Linked DNA regions of Endozoicomonas sp. GU-1. The main gene of each other region encodes a partner of the protein of the gene in region 2 in a complex. Links are inferred from orthologs where the notes say so. Each region holds a gene or a part of one and is shown on either strand. Other genes may lie near its edges.

What was found. The genes of interacting proteins can lie anywhere in the genome.
Region 1: the proteins of accD (region 2) and accC are in contact, whole or in part, in a solved structure (PDB 8UXZ), measured with the Escherichia coli proteins. The link is inferred for Endozoicomonas sp. GU-1 from one-to-one orthologs.
Region 3: the proteins of accD (region 2) and accA are in contact, whole or in part, in a solved structure (PDB 8UXZ), measured with the Escherichia coli proteins. The link is inferred for Endozoicomonas sp. GU-1 from one-to-one orthologs.

What each region holds. Positions count from the first base shown.
Region 1 is NZ_CP114771.1:5,339,330-5,343,462, reverse strand. The notes cover bases 9-2,972. They hold accC (acetyl-CoA carboxylase biotin carboxylase subunit), read left to right. Parts: upstream 9-802; coding sequence 803-2,143; downstream 2,144-2,972. Other genes in these bases: prmA (50S ribosomal protein L11 methyltransferase), read left to right, coding at 2,332-2,972; accB (acetyl-CoA carboxylase biotin carboxyl carrier protein), read left to right, coding at 317-781; aroQ (type II 3-dehydroquinate dehydratase), read left to right, coding at 9-97. In the rest of the region: more of aroQ, read left to right, coding at 1-8; more of prmA, read left to right, coding at 2,973-3,219; O3276_RS22315 (DUF3426 domain-containing protein), read left to right, coding at 3,371-4,133. UniProt on the Escherichia coli protein: This protein is a component of the acetyl coenzyme A carboxylase complex; first, biotin carboxylase catalyzes the carboxylation of the carrier protein and then the transcarboxylase transfers the carboxyl group to form malonyl-CoA.
Region 2 is NZ_CP114771.1:1,065,456-1,073,406, forward strand. What follows is about bases 1-2,971. They hold accD (acetyl-CoA carboxylase, carboxyltransferase subunit beta), read right to left. Parts: upstream 1,952-2,971; coding sequence 1,049-1,951; downstream 1-1,048. Other genes in these bases: folC (bifunctional tetrahydrofolate synthase/dihydrofolate synthase), read right to left, coding at 1-792; trpB (tryptophan synthase subunit beta), read right to left, coding at 2,789-2,971. Also shown: more of trpB, read right to left, coding at 2,972-3,961; O3276_RS04225 (phosphoribosylanthranilate isomerase), read right to left, coding at 4,033-4,743; tRNA pseudouridine(38-40) synthase TruA, read right to left, coding at 5,073-5,876; O3276_RS04235 (hypothetical protein), read right to left, coding at 6,170-6,799; O3276_RS04240 (hypothetical protein), read right to left, coding at 6,969-7,934.
Region 3 is NZ_CP114771.1:374,082-378,175, forward strand. Bases 9-2,933 are described here. They hold accA (acetyl-CoA carboxylase carboxyl transferase subunit alpha), read left to right. Parts: upstream 9-958; coding sequence 959-1,909; downstream 1,910-2,933. Other genes in these bases: O3276_RS01750 (hypothetical protein), read left to right, coding at 9-638; tilS (tRNA lysidine(34) synthetase TilS), read left to right, coding at 1,906-2,451; tilS (tRNA lysidine(34) synthetase TilS), read left to right, coding at 2,433-2,933. Also shown: more of O3276_RS01750, read left to right, coding at 1-8; more of tilS, read left to right, coding at 2,934-3,314; O3276_RS01770 (hypothetical protein), read right to left, coding at 3,333-4,094. UniProt on the Escherichia coli protein: Component of the acetyl coenzyme A carboxylase (ACC) complex. First, biotin carboxylase catalyzes the carboxylation of biotin on its carrier protein (BCCP) and then the CO(2) group is transferred by the carboxyltransferase to acetyl-CoA to form malonyl-CoA.

The DNA.
Region 1 (4,133 bases), 4.3 Mb from region 2 along the record:
CGTTGCTGAAGGGGTTATTGCCGGACTGGGACCTAAAGGCTACGAAATGGCACTGTCTGCCGCAGTTGACAGGCTTGCCAGACAGCCGGAGCCATAAGAACGCGAGCTTTTTTTCAGAACGCGACTCCAACACAGGACAACGTTCTGATTTATGTTAATCACAGTGCAACTGCCTTAACCCCTCTTAAACAGTGGCACTGTCAGGCAAAAACTGACCAACGGGGATCCTGCACTCGCCAAGTAGAGTGTTCGATTTTTCGCAAAATCAACCAGACTGGCCAGCCAGAGCTGCCAGTACACGCATTTGAGACTGACAATGGATATCAGAAAAGTAAAAAAGCTCATTGAGCTGCTGGAAGAATCAGGTATTGATGAGCTCGAAATCCATGAGGGTGAAGAGTCCGTTCGTATCAGCCGTTACTCGAAAAATGCACCTGTAGCCGCCGCCCCCATTGCCTATCCGGCTGCTGCACCAGCCCCGGCTCCGGCTGCTGCCCCCGCTGCCACTGAAGCAGCTGCACCTGCTATTGCTGAGCCTGTCGTTTCGGGCCATCAGGTCAAGTCTCCCATGGTTGGTACTTTCTACGGTGCTCCGTCACCGGATGCGCCTGACTTCGCCAAAGTCGGCCAGCAGGTTAAGGAAGGTGATGTACTCTGCATTGTTGAAGCCATGAAGATGATGAATCAGATCAAGGCGGACAAATCCGGCACTATTGATGCCGTTCTGGTAGAGAATGGTCAGCCTGTTGAGTTCGACCAGCCCCTGTTCACTATTGTCTGATAATCGCCTGAGAATCGCGTTATGCTCGATAAAGTCGTAATAGCCAACCGGGGCGAAATTGCTCTCAGAATATTAAGGGCCTGCAAAGAGCTGGGCATCAAGACCGTTGCGGTTCACTCCAAGGCCGATGCTGACCTTATGCATCTGCACCTGGCGGATGAGTCCGTCTGTATCGGTCCAAACAACCCGGCAGACAGCTATCTCAATATTCCTGCCATCATCAGTGCCGCCGAGGTGACTCACGCCACCGCGATTCACCCGGGTTACGGCTTCCTGTCAGAAAATGCAGATTTTGCTGAACAGGTAGAACGCAGTGGCTTTACCTTTATCGGGCCTTCTGCCGACGTTATCCGCCTGATGGGGGACAAAGTCTCAGCGATCAAAGCCATGCAGAAAGCCGGTGTTCCCACGGTTCCTGGCTCTAATGGCTCTCTCACTGACGATCACAGCCGCACCATGGCTATTGCCCGGGATATTGGTTATCCGGTGATCATCAAGGCTGCCGGCGGTGGCGGTGGCCGCGGTATGCGCGTGGTCTACAACGAAGAAGACCTGATCAGCTCCGTCGCCCTGACCAAATCAGAAGCCGGTGCGGCATTCAACAATGATACGGTTTACCTGGAGAAATTCCTGCAAAACCCACGTCATGTGGAGTTCCAGGTGCTGGCCGATGGCCAGGGTAACGCCATTCATCTGGGTGACCGCGACTGCTCTTTGCAACGTCGTCATCAGAAGGTTATTGAAGAAGCACCTGCGCCCGGCATTCCGGAAGAGAAGCGTCAGGAAGTGGCCAGTGCCTGTACCCGTGCCTGCATTGAGCTGGGCTACAAAGGCGCTGGAACCTTTGAATTCCTGTATGAAAACGGTGAGTTCTATTTCATTGAAATGAACACCCGGGTTCAGGTTGAGCACCCGGTGACCGAACTGATCAGCGGCATTGATATTGTCAAAGAGCAGCTGAGAATTGCCAGCGGCCTGCCTCTGAGCGTTGAACAGGACGATATCGAACTCAAAGGCCACGCCTTCGAATGTCGTATCAACGCCGAAGATCCAAAAACCTTTATGCCATCACCAGGCAAGGTTTTGCAGTTCCATGCACCGGGTGGTAACGGTGTTCGCGTGGATAGCCATCTGTACAACGGCTACAGCGTTCCCCCTTACTATGACTCCCTGATCGCCAAGATCATCAGTTATGGTCCGGATCGTGAAACGGCTCTTATCCGGATGAAGAACGCACTGGATGAAACCGTTATTGAAGGGATTAAAACCAATATTCCTCTTCATCAGACGTTGGTGACTGATCCTCACTTCAAAGAAGGCGGTGTCAGTATTCACTATCTGGAAAAGAAACTGGCTGAGTGATTTCCCGTTTTTTTGCTCTTTGGCAAGGCCCTCTCCCACAGGAGATGGCCTTTCTTTTTATTGGGCGATCAACCAGCAAATGTTTATGAAATACCGGTGCTCAGCTACAATAAGTCGCCTATGTTCCATGAATTTCTTTCCTGAAGAACAGGTCTGAATTCTTATTGCTTTTCATTCTGGGTAACACAATGTCTTGGATTCAAGTCAGACTGGACACAACTTCTGACCATGCTGAAATTCTGGAAGACCTGCTTCTGGAAGCCGGTGCCTGTGCGGTCACCCTGCAGGATGCAAAAGATCAACCGGTCTATGAACCAGAGCTGGGTACCACACCGCTGTGGACCAACACCGTTGTTGTTGGCTTGTTTGATGCCCAGACCCGCATCGATGATATCATACCCTTTCTCAAAGAACATGCCGGACTGAACCCTTTCCCTGATAACAAGGTCGAACTGGTGGAAGATAAAGACTGGGAAAGAGAGTGGATGACCCACTTCCACCCCATGCAGTTTGGTGATCGCCTGTGGGTTTGCCCCAGCTGGAAAGACGTTCCCGATCCTGAGGCAGTTAACCTGATGCTGGACCCGGGCCTGGCCTTTGGCACCGGGACGCACCCCACCACAGCACTCTGCCTGCGTTGGCTGGATCAGCAGAATAACCTGACTGGCAAAACAGTTATCGACTATGGTTGTGGTTCTGGCATCCTTGCTATTGCAGCACTCCTTCTGGGCGCACAATCCGCGGTCGGTGTTGACCTGGATCCGCAGGCACTGGAAGCCTCTATCGAGAATGCTAAACGGAATAACATTCCGGTGGATAAACTGGAAGTTTTTCTGCCCGATGACGAACCAGCAGATCAAGCTGATGTAGTACTGGCCAACATTCTTGCTGGCCCTTTGACTCAACTGGCTCCCAAACTGGCCAGTCTGACCAGGGAAGGCGGTTCCATTGCTCTATCCGGTGTTCTGGCTGAGCAGGCGGATGAAATAATTCAAACCTATGAACAGTGGTTTGCCATGGATACAGCAGTCACCTTTGATGGCTGGGCCATGCTTTCTGGTAAGCGACGTTCATAAGCTGGCATTGATGTGATGCAGGTATGACAGAACTTGTTACTCCCCGGGTTTCAATAAAACAAAATTACCTGCATTATCAATTAGACTGGATTCAGTACGGGGGCTCTGGTCTAATAAAAAATGCTGCTTCAAGATCAGGTAAACAGTCAACATGACGCCGTCAAGTGTCACTTGCCCCCACTGCCAGACCATATTCCGCATTACCCATGCCCAGCTTAAGGCTGCCAGGGGTTCGGTGCGTTGCGGTTCATGCCTTCAGGTTTTTAATGCGATAGACCAGCTACCGCTCCTGAAAGAACAAGAAAAGAAGGCATTAAACACCCCCACTGAAAGCGTTGAAACATCACCCTCTAACCACCGGGAAGAACCCCGGACACCCACTCAAACCCAAAAAAAGCTGCGGGAAACACTGGTCGTCCAACAGCAAAAACCGGTCAAAAAACCGGATTCAACACCACCGGAAACATCCAGAAGCAAAGACCTTGACCCTTCCATAAAAGCAAAGGTTGCCACTGCGCCCATCCAATATGATGGCTACCACCAGCAAAGCATCGAAACCCTGATTCACGAACTGGACCAGCGGGAAACCGAAGAAACCATTAACGAACAACAGCTCCGCAGGAAAAGAACCTACTGGGGGGTTGCGGCCTGTAGCCTGCTGGTGTTGCTGACACTGCAATTTGCCTGGTTCAACCGCAATACACTGTCACTGAACCCTGCCTTGCGACCGGCTTATACCATGACCTGCAATCTGCTTTCCTGCACACTTCCCCCCATGGTTAACCTCACTGCCATTAGAAGCGTTGATCTTGTGATACGCAGCCACCCTGATCAAGACAACGCCCTGCAGGTAGATGCTGTCATCATTAATGAAGCCAGGCACTCACAGCCGTTTCCAGACTTAAAGCTGACCT
Region 2 (7,951 bases):
CGCTTGCAATGCCGTCGCGGCATTATCAATCACCACATTGGGAACAGGGAGGTTGTCCAGCTGTTGATTTTCACTACCTGACCAATGCCACGTATTACCCGACCTTGCCAGGGTAAACGCCTCTCCTCTGCAATACAGGGCACTGCCAAGACGCTCAGCCATGTCGGTGATTGCCTGCGGCACTGGCTGATCACCAAAGATCGCAGGTTTACAGGCACGAAATATTCCTGACTTCTCTTTGGCAATCGCTTCAATGCTAAAGCCAAGGTATTCCTGATGGTCGAGCGCCACCGTGGTAATTACCGACACATCGGGGTCAATCACATTGGTAGCATCCAGTCGTCCACCCAGGCCGACTTCCATCAGTGCCACATCCACCTCCGCCCTTTTAAAGCAGTCCACGGCAGCCAGGGTGGTAAATTCAAAATAGGTTAGCCATGTCGTTTTTCGACCTTCATTGATCTTCTCAAAAGCATCACATAGCCAGTCATCACTGACCTGTTCGCCATTAATGCGAATTCTTTCGTTAAACTTGAGAAAATGAGGTGATGTAAATAGACCTACCTTGTAACCAGCAGCCAGCAAAACAGCTTCAAGAACGGCCAGCGTCGAGCCTTTGCCATTGGTGCCCCCCACGGTGATAATGAACGGCGCAGGCTTGAGCAAATCCAGCCTGTCACCCACCAGCCGAATCCGGTCCAGCCCAAAGTCGATGTCATGCTCCGGACGAGTTTCTTCCATCCAGGTTAACCACTGTGCAAGGCTTTTTTCTTTCTTTTCAAACGAGGACAACGTCACATCTCCAGACGTATGCATTCCCACGCAGAGCGACGGTGTTGCGAAAGGCCTTAAAAAGAAGTGAACCACAAAGACACGGAGGCACAAAGAAAGCCATTTTGTTTGCTGAGCGTAGCTCAGGCAAGCCCAGAAAAAACTTTGTGTCTTTGTGCCTTTGTGGTTCAAGGCTTTTATAACTTTTGCAACACCCCCAGAGCGCGGGAACAAAATATAGAGAAAAGGCCGGAGAAAAAACCAGCCTTAGGTTGGATTAGGCAACTTCTACTGTATCAGCAAGCGCCACATCAGCATCCGGCCTGCCCTGCATTTTCCGGCAAAGCCTGGCGATAGTGGATCGCAACTCAGAACGGGAAACGATCATATCAATAGCACCGTGATCCAGCAGGAATTCACTGCGCTGAAAGCCTTCCGGCAGCTTTTCCCGGACGGTCTGTTCAATCACCCTGGGACCGGCAAAACCAATCAGGGCACCGGGCTCAGCCATATTGATATCACCGAGCATGGCCAGACTGGCAGAAACACCGCCGTACACCGGGTCAGTCATCACTGAGATATAAGGAATACCCGCCTGACGCATTCTTTCCAGGGCCGCACTGGTTTTCGCCATCTGCATCAGGGAAAACAGGGCTTCCTGCATTCGGGCACCGCCACTGGCTGAAAAACAGATCAACGGCATCTTCTCTGCCAGGCATAACTCGGCAGCACGGGCAAACTTTTCCCCGACCACCGACCCCATGGAGCCACCCATAAAAGAAAACTCAAAGGCAACGGCCGCGACCGGAATGTCCTCGACGGTACCACGCATGGCCACCAGAGCATCTTTTTCGCCGGTCTGCTTTTGCGCCGCTGCCAGTCGATCACGGTACTTTTTTGTGTCGCGAAACTTCAGCCGGTCATTGGGCTCAAGGTCAGCAAACAGCTCAGCCTTTCCTTCCTTGTCAAGAAAGTAATCCAGTCGCGTGCGGGCACTGATTCGCATATGATGCTGGCACTTGGGACAAACACCCAGGTTTCTATCCAGCTCGGGGCGATAGAGAAAGGCCTCACACTTCACACACTTGCGCCAAAGCCCTTCTGGCACACTGCTGCTTTTCTGCGCAATAGCAGCGCGTGATAACGATGGAATCAGTTTATCGACTAACCAGTTGCTCATTCATTCGTCCTGTCATCGTCCATAGCTGAGCGCATTTCGGCAATTCGGCTGGCAACGCGGTCAATGGAGGCCTGTCCCTCATTGCCATACTGAGCCAGCTCAGATACCAGCACACTGCCCGCAATAACGCCGTCTGCCATTCGCCCAATGGCGGCAGCCGAGGCTCCATCGCGGATACCAAAGCCAACACACACCGGAACGTCAGCAAAACGCCGGATGTGGTTGACCCGCTCTTCAACTTCTGCCGTATTCAGGGTTGCCGCACCGGTTACCCCTTTCAGGGATACATAATAGAGATAACCACTGGCAACCCGGCAGATCTTGGCAATTCGTTCATCGGATGTGGTCGGGGTAATCAGGCTGATCATGTCAATACCACGGTTATGCAGCATATCCAGTAAATCACCTGCGGCTTCCGGTGGCAGATCCACCATCAGCACACCATCAACACCCGCCTGACTGGCCAACTCAACAAACCGCTGGTAGCCCATGATCTCTACCGGATTGAGATAGCCCATCAGGACAACCGGTGTGTCATTATCCCTTTCCCGGAACTCAGAAACCATTGCAAAAACGTCATGCAATGTAACACCGTGTGATACCGCCCGCTCATGGGCCTGGGCAATCACCGGACCATCCGCAACCGGGTCCGAGAACGGAAAGCCCAGCTCAATCATATCCGCACCATGGTCCACCAGGTGGTGCATAACCTCGAACAGTCTTGCCCGGAGGGTCACCGGCAAGAATGTAGGGTATCAGAGCTTTACGTTCACGCCCCTGCAAGGTTTCAAAGCGGGCTTTGATTCTGTTTATTTCACGACTCATGCGGTGCCCACCTTATACTTCGAGGCCATCAATAGTGGCAACGGTATGAATATCCTTATCACCACGACCAGACAGGTTACAGATAATGATCTGGTCCTGGCTCATCGTGGGTGCCAGTTTATCAACCCAGGCCAGGGCATGGGCGCTTTCCAGCGCTGGCATAATGCCTTCCAGGCGGGTCAGCTTGCGAAAGGCCGCAAGGGCTTCTTCATCCGTTGCCGCCGGGTATTGTGCACGGCCGATATCTTTCAGGTAACTGTGTTCTGGCCCAACCCCCGGATAGTCCAATCCGGCCGACACAGAGTGGCTCTCAATAATCTGGCCATGTTCGTTGGTCATCAGATAGGTTCTTGCGCCCTGCAAAACGCCCGGGCGGCCGGAACTCATCCGGGCCGCATGCTTATCGGTATCAACACCGTGTCCTGCCGCTTCAACACCATACAGCTTAACGGCTTTATCCTGAATAAATTCGTGGAACAGCCCCATGGCATTGGAACCACCACCCACACAGGCAACCAGGGCATCCGGCAGGCGGCCTTCTTTTTCCAGAATCTGCCGACGGGCTTCCCGGCCAATAATACTCTGCAGATTACGCACCATTTCAGGATAGGGTGAAGGGCCACAAACTGTGCCCAGCAGATAGAAGGTATCTTCAGGGCGTGCTACCCAATCCCTGAGTGCTTCATTAATCGCGTCTTTCAGCGTCTGGGAACCGGTTTCTACCGGTACCACGGTGGCCCCCAAAAGTTTCATGCGATAGACGTTCAATGCCTGACGTTTTACGTCCTTGGCCCCCATATAAACCACACACTCCAACCCAAGACGGGCGGCCACCGTCGCCGAGGCAACACCGTGCTGACCGGCACCGGTTTCGGCAATAATCCGGGTTTTCCCCATATGTTTGGCCAGCAGCGCCTGACCAACCGCGTGGTTGATTTTGTGGGCACCGGTATGATTGAGATCTTCACGCTTCAGGTAGATTTTTGCGCCACCCAGCGCCCGAGTCCATCGCTCAGCAAAATAGAGCGGTGAAGGACGGCCGACAAAGTCAGCCAGGTCACGATCAAAATCTTCCTGAAAGGTCTTGTCCTGCCAGAGCTCACGCCAGGTGCGATCAAGGTCTTCCAGCGCACCCATCAGGGTTTCAGCCACGAAACGTCCACCGTAACGGCCAAAATGCCCCATTAAATCCGGTTGATCGTACTTGTGTTCTTCAGAAGAAAGAACGGGGGACTCAAAAATTTCCTGATCGACCATCATCTTCCTGCCGCCTTGATAAAGGCTTTGATTTTATCGTGATCCTTAATGCCAGGCTGACTCTCTACGCCACTGCTGACATCAACTCCATAGGGTCGAACCCTGTTCACTGCCTGAGCGATATTATCAGGACTCAGACCTCCGGCCAGCACCATCGGTTTATTCAGCTCATGGGGTATCAAATCCCAGTCAAAAGACTCACCGGTGCCACCCACCTCCCCGGGCTTATAACTGTCCAGCAGGTAGCCACAGGCACTGGTATAGGGAGCCACCATGTCGGCCACGGCAATATCCGGACGAACACGGAAGGCCTTCATATAACGTACCCCCCAGCGGGCGCACTCGATTTCCGGTTCATTGCCATGAAATTGCAGTAGTGAAAGAGGAACCGCGTCCAGAACCGATTGAATCAGCTCATCGGAGGCATCGACAAACAGCCCAACCACCGAGACAAACGGCGGCAGAGCCCGAACAATCTCCACGGCCTGCTCAACCGTGACACAACGACGGCTTTTCCGGTAAAACACCAGACCGATGGCATCCGCCCCGCTGTCAGCAGCGATCAAACCATCATCAACACGGGTAATTCCGCAGATTTTTATACGAGGAGATACTTCCATTTCCCGGTGTTCTCTTTCCCACGCCCTGTGTCGGGAGATTACCCGGGACACAGAGCCAACCACAGGGTAAGGGTTTGAAGGTGCTTTCACACTGTACTGCCGAAGATCAATGCGAAAGAATAGGCAACCCCTGAGCGATCGTTGATCTTATCAGAACATTTCGGGAATTACTGCATCTGGCACATCATTTCAATGAGTTTCATGTGTACAATCTCCGTTCACCCTGAGCGGAGTCGAAGGGTGATTGGCACGGTCTTTACGGTTGGTTCACAGTCCACACCCTTCGACAGCCTCAGAATGAACGTGGTTCTGCAGCTCAGTAAGATCTCCGCTACAGAACGAACAGAGTTTTCAGGTCAATAGAGAGGAACCCATCCATTGCACGGAAAACGTATGCCAGCTCTGGAAAAACCGCCGATTTAAAGCGGAATTAATGGCGCAATAAAGTGTGGGTTCGATTCACTGGCCGGCAGTCCAAACACCTTATCGTACCCCGCATCGACAAAATAAAGCCCACAGGGCGAAGCGGTTACCCCACCCTGGGCACGATCCCGAGCATCCAGCACCTCTTTTGCCCAGCCAGGCTCACGTTTGCCGCAACCCACCGCCATCAACACCCCGGCAAAATTACGAATCATATGATGCAAAAACGCATTGGCCTGCACATCAATAACAATCAGTGGTCCGTGGCGGGAAATATCCAGCCGGGTCACATGCCTGACCGGGTTCTTTGCCTGACACTGAATCGCACGATAAGAGGTAAAATCATGTTCGCCCACCAGGCACTCTGCCGCCGCCTTCATGCGCTCAACATCCAGCGGCCGATAGTTCCAGGTCACCCCTTTGGAGAGATGTGCGGGCCGAATGGGATGGTTATAAATCACGTAACGATAACGTCGCCACAGGGCAGAAAAGCGGGCATGAAAATCATCAGAAACCGGCTTCACCCAGTTTACGGCCACGTCATCCGGCAAATTGGCATTAGCGCCATAAGCCCAGCCCCGCTCGGTACGAACGGCATCCGTATCAAAATGAATAATCTGGTTACAGCCATGAACCCGGGCATCGGTTCTTCCTGCACAGACAACGGCAACAGGATGGTTAGCCACTTTTGACAGCGCAGCTTCTACCGCAGCCTGCACCGTGGGCAAACCGGTCTTGAGAACCTGCCAACCAAAAAAACGGGAGCCATCGTATTGAACACTGGCAGCATAACGGGGCATGAAAGAAAAACACCTATAGAAAATAGCCAAAGGCAGAATTTAAGCAGGAGTGCGCGGGTAGATTACCACCAGGAGATGTTTCCGGGTTAGTGCAGCCAAGCTCTGTAATACATAAATAGACACCTCGTTGCCACAACCTCTCCGGACTCATTCCCATGGTCCCGAGGCTGTCGCAACACCGGTTCTACAGGATGGAATCGTAACAGATTCATTGCCCGCTGCTGAAGTACTCTTATCCTTTGCTTCTGTCTGGTGATCTCTGCTGTATAATCCTTTCAGTTGCACCAATTGACTCAGTCGAGATTATTCTTGGTCTGTTCCCCAGGACTCCCGCCCACAGTGGTTGTCAAACCAAGACGTTCTGCAGCCATTCCGGCACCGTAAAAGGCTGCTTTTGCTGTATAGTCCAGCGCTTTTCCCATCAGGTACCCGACACCTCCACCGATCATGACCGAGCATGTGCCAGCCAGGATTCGAATCGAAGCATCAGAATAATTCGCACGTATGGACGCTTCTTCTGGTCGACCCAGCACCCGCATTGGAACTGCCATGGCCCTACTGCAACCCAGGCTACAGAGTGCTCCTGCGTAGGTACACGCCTGGACAATATGAGAATCCTGCTGAATGAAGGGAGTGATACCGAGGTGATCCATATACGTGGATACGGTATCACGAATTTTCACAGAAGCGTGCCAGAAGGCGGTACAACCGTGATAGACCCCTTTCCCGATAAGGTTTCCCGCAACGCCATAAGCGCCCGTATATAAGGCGCGATTCAGAAAATTGTCATCAACCGAGAAGCGGGCTGTATGAAGGCCGAAAGCCAGCCCTGTCATGGCACCAGCCATCGCCATAGAATCCTTCATTACTGAGGCAGGAACAATAATGTTGTTCGTTGAGCCTTTACCAGAGTTGATATCCATTGTTAAGTCCCTCTCAGATATAAGAACGTGACGTTTTACGTAAGGCGACCATGTAGATGCTTAAGCCAGGAAAAAGTTCCTGCTGGCAGGTAATGAAAGTATTTTCAGCGCGTGCACAGCTACACCCGTGCCACTGAGTTTGTGCACAAACAGGTGGCTGTCTACCTATTCAGCGACCAGTGGCTATCGATCTAAGGCATTCAGCCGCCATTCTGGCACCGGAAAAGGCGGCTTTTGCCGTATAGTCCAGCGTTTTTCCTACCAGATATCCGACACCGGCACCGAGCATGGCCGAGCCTGAGCCAGACTTGATTCGCTGCATAGCATCCGGAGGAACCAGACAAGGAGGAGGCTCATAATTTCGGCCCCAGTGCGCACGTCTTTCCATTTCTATTGCCTCTTCTGATCGAATCAGTAATGGATCTTCGAGGGCACTACTGTAAAACAGGCCATACCACGCTCCGGCGTAGGTAAATGCCTGGACAATATGAGAATCCTGACTGAAGGGGGTAATACCAAGGTTATTCATATACGTGGATACGGTAGCACGAATAACCTCAGAGCCTTTCCAGAAGGCGGCACAACCGTGATAGGCACTTTGTGTGATGAGGTATCCAGCAGTGCCACAAGCGCCCAAAAATAAGCTATGAGTCAGCAAATTGTCGTTGTCCGAGAACAAAGATACAAAAGAGCCAAGAGCAACTCCTGACAGGGCACCTGCCAAAGACCAGGTATCCTTGATTACCGAGGTAGAAAGAACAAAGTCGGTCGTCGAACCTGCACCTGGATTGGTATTCATAGTTGAGCCGCTATCCCGGACAATATGAGAATCCTGACTGGTGGGGGTAATATCAGGGTTATTGATATGTATGGATACTGTATCAGGAATTTCCACAGCTCGTTGCCAGAAGGCGGCACCACTGTGATTGGCAGTTTTGGCGGTGAGATGCCCCACAACGCTACAAGCGCCGATATATAAGGCGCGACTCAGAAAACTGCCGTCGTCCGGGAGGCGGGTTATAAGAAAGCCGAAAGCAAGCCCTGACAGGGTACCTGCCAAGGTCAGGGCATCCTTCGCTACAGAGGAAGAAATAACAACATTGGTCGTCGAACCTGCACCTGAGTTGATATTCATAGTTAAGCCGCTATCGA
Region 3 (4,094 bases), 690 kb from region 2 along the record:
TCCCGGCTGATCTGATATTTCGGAAAATGGAAAAACCAATAATCGAGAACCCTGAATCAACGCCTGTCCCACCGGTAGCCTACTTCCGGCGTGCAGATGGGACATTGGGCGAGGTGGATTTCACGGAACTCGGAAATACCCTGAAAGAGGTTACCGGTGCGTTTGTTTTCAAAAAATATCATGCCGGTGAATATCATCTGAATTGGGGAAGAAGTTTTTCCGGGTTGTATGACCCTTATTCAATCCATGCGGGTCAACTTGATAATGGCAGGTTTTTCCTTCATGCATTGAAGCCTGAGCTTTGTGATCGGCTATTTACACTGGATACCGCTCGCCAGCAAATCCGTTACCTGGGGGATGATGATTTCACACCCGGGCCCGGGGAGCATGATGACCATTTCTCCCTCTATTGCGGAACCACCTATGGCGAGGCAATGGCAGCTTTTGAGCTGGCTTGCAAGGGCACCGACATAGCCAATTGCATCAGGCCACTGCTGGGATGGTCTGACGCTGTTGGCGCAAAGATGGGGCATCAACCGAAAGTCCCGGGTTTTCAGGCAGAAGCCATGGAAATGCCACAGGTAGTCCCAGACCCATATTGGGAGAAGATGGCGGAGTGGGATATGTCTTTATTCTGATGCGACTGGGCTAACTGCCGCCCTGCCTGTCCCGATGCCCGTTGTAACTTCCGGGCATTGCGGGTCGGCTGGCTACCGGGGGGGGATATTGTGGTCGCAAAATGTACCCACGGTGAAGGTTCCTCCTTTATTGTCCACTACAGGCAGTGGTTCCGGCTTTTCAAAAGGGGACATCCCATTCTCGTATTGCTTTTCTGCAGACTTCCAGGTCGACCAGCTGTTGAACTGTTTACAGGTAATTACGCTTTTTAACTCGACTTTACGGCGGTGTTTACGTATTTTGATCCCTATTTACTCTCCGGCCATGATAAGTGGACTTCATGAACCCGAATTACCTGGACTTTGAACAGCCAATTGCTGAACTGGAAGCCAAGATAGAAGAGCTTAGGCTGGTCAGCAGCGATGCAGAGCTGAATATTACTGAAGAGATTGCCACACTGCAGGATAAGTGCCGCAGTCTGACGGATGCCATTTTCAGCAACCTTTCTTCCTGGCAGGTGGCCCAGCTGGCCCGGCACCCCAGAAGGCCCTACACGCTGGACTATATTCGCCATATTTTCACCGAGTTTGATGAACTCCATGGCGATCGCCATTTTGCTGATGACCCCTCCATTGTGGGTGGCATGGCCCGACTGGATGGTCGACCGGTGATGGTGATTGGTCATCAGAAGGGGCGTGAGATCGAAGAAAAAGTTCGCCGGAATTTCGGTATGCCCAAACCGGAAGGTTACCGTAAAGCCTGTCGGCTGATGGAAATGGCGGAACGTTTCAAGATGCCCATCCTGACCTTTATTGATACACCGGGCGCATACCCCGGTATTGGTGCCGAGGAACGTGGGCAGAGTGAGGCGATTGCCTACAACCTGGCGGTGATGTCCCGCTTGAAAGTGCCTGTGATTTCCACGGTGATCGGTGAGGGTGGTTCCGGTGGTGCCTTGGCCATTGGGGTTTGTGATCATCTGGTGATGATGGGGTATTCAACTTACTCTGTTATTTCCCCTGAGGGTTGTGCCTCCATTCTCTGGAAAAAAGCCGAGTACGCTTCTACCGCCGCAGAGGCCATGGGGGTAACTGCCGGGCGTTTACAGGAGCTGGGCCTGGTGGATACCCTGGTGGCAGAGCCATTGGGTGGTGCACACCGGGATCCTGAAGCAGCGGCTGCCAGTTTGCAAGCAACACTGGTGGATCAGCTGAACATGCTTTCGGCACTGGACAGCGATACCCTGCTGGAAAATCGTTACCAGAAAATCAGGGATTTTGGGGCGCTTTGATTGCGAAAACGATGGCAAAAACCAGCGCAGAGATCACTTCCTGTCACCCGCTCAGCCCTGAGTGGGTGCTTGATCAACTATCTTCAAGCCTGCAGATACCGGTCTCTGAATGTCCTGTAACGGTGGCATTCAGTGGCGGTGTTGACTCCACCGTTTTACTCCATTTGCTGGCCTGCCTGCGTGATCAGGGAGATATCGCTGATGTGTGTGCTGTTCATGTTCATCATGGTTTGAGCCGTTACGCTGATCAGTGGGCTGAGCACTGTCACTCGGTATGTGAACAGTGGCAGATACCGCTGACCATCGCCAGAGTTTCTCTGGAAAATGACGGCTATGGTCTGGAGCAGGCGGCCAGGGATGCGCGATACCAGGTATTTATCAATGCCGTGGAAGAGGGCGGCTGTCTGTTGCAGGGGCATCATCGGGATGATCAGGCAGAGACGGTTCTGCTCAGGTTATTCCGCGGGACCGGTGTTGATGGTGTTCAGGGATTCCCGAACAAAGGTCCCTGGGTAATGGGCTGTTGTTACGGCCCTTACTGAATGTGGCCCGAGCATCCATTGAAGATTATGCCCGGACAAATAACCTCCGATTTATTGAAGATGACAGTAATACGGATGAACGCTTCTCCCGCAACTTTCTCCGTCAGCGACTGATTCCCATGGTGGAAGAGCGCTGGCCGGGTGCGTCGGAACGATTGGTCGAATTTGTGCGGGATGTGGCGCAGATGAATCAAACCGTGCAGCAGCAAACAATCGAACAGTTGGCCCTGTGTATTGATTATCGCCCGCAATGGCTGCTTGACCGGCAACCGCTGATGAATCTGGCAACGCTGCAATCCCTTGATGCCGGTTCCCGGCGTCGAGTGGTTCGCCAATGGCTGAAACAGCAGGGCATACAACTGCCCTCCAGAGACACCCTTGAACAGATCTTTGATGAAGTGGTTGAGGCTCGAATCGACGCCGAGCCCCTGCTGACAGTGGCACCGCGCTTTACCCTGACTCGCTACCAACAAATGCTGGTGTTGCTGGATGAAGACGTGCATTTGCAGGCATTTGAACCCATGGTATGGGACTGGCAGAAAGAGCCAATCGTGGTGTTGGGAGACCGGTCGCTGATCTGCAGTGCTAAACAGGAGCGCAGTGATAGCGCCATCCGACTGCCACAAAAACCATTACTGTTAAAACGCCGTTGTCACATATCAGGGGATGAAAAGTTTGCCATTGCCGGGCGGCAAGGTCGAAAAACTCTGAAAAAATGGCTGCAGGACTATAAAGTGCCACCCTGGCTGAGAGAATATTTGCCATTGGTGTTTGATGGTGACCAAATGGTGGCTGCTCCCGGTCTCTGGGTGTGTGATGGCTATTATGGCATGGAGAGTGATGGTTTAGCTCTCCATTGGTAACAGCCATTCGTCTTTGTTTTACCGGTTATTGTCGTTTGAGTTACCGTTCTCTAATGCTGCCAATGCCCGCAAACGTTCTCCCTGGTCTCTAAAGTAGTGACTATTTTCAGCAACCCGGGACACCGTATCGTATGGATGTTGTAATTTGTTAAAATCAATCACAGGGTTCGGGTCATTGAGAGCATTTTGATGGATCGGAAAAACGTCAGAATCCTGATATTGACGCCATAAATTCCATCGGTGAGTCCCGGCAAAACTCTGTTTCTTTGCTTGGTAATTTTCCAGCCAGTGTGCCGGGTCAATATCCTCTTTTTGTTTGAAACTGTCGATCATTTTATGGATCACTTTGACGAGTTGGCGATAGCGAGGGCGGTACCATTTTTCCCTGAGCACTCGGGCAGAAAAAGCACGAAATTCGATGAGTATCTCTTGTATCAGCTCTTTGCTTCCGGGCTCAGGGTAGCTGGCATCGACGACTTGTTGTAAACAGGTTAAACGTTTCTTCAATTCGCTCTTACCGATGCCGCCTGCCCACTTTAATCGACGGAACGCTTTATGTTCATCCACGAGATCTGAGAGTATGGCTTTTTTCAAGGCTTCACGGTCTTCTGTGATGTTGTTTTGAACCAGCTGAATTTTTTTCTGCAGGGGCAGACTTTTTAGTAAACCGTAGACGTTACTTGGATGAAGGACGTAATCAGAGCGATCGCTTTCGTCAGGTTGTTTGGATAGATTGGTAATCATGTGTTTCGTCGGCGAAAGAACAGAGGTCAGTGTACC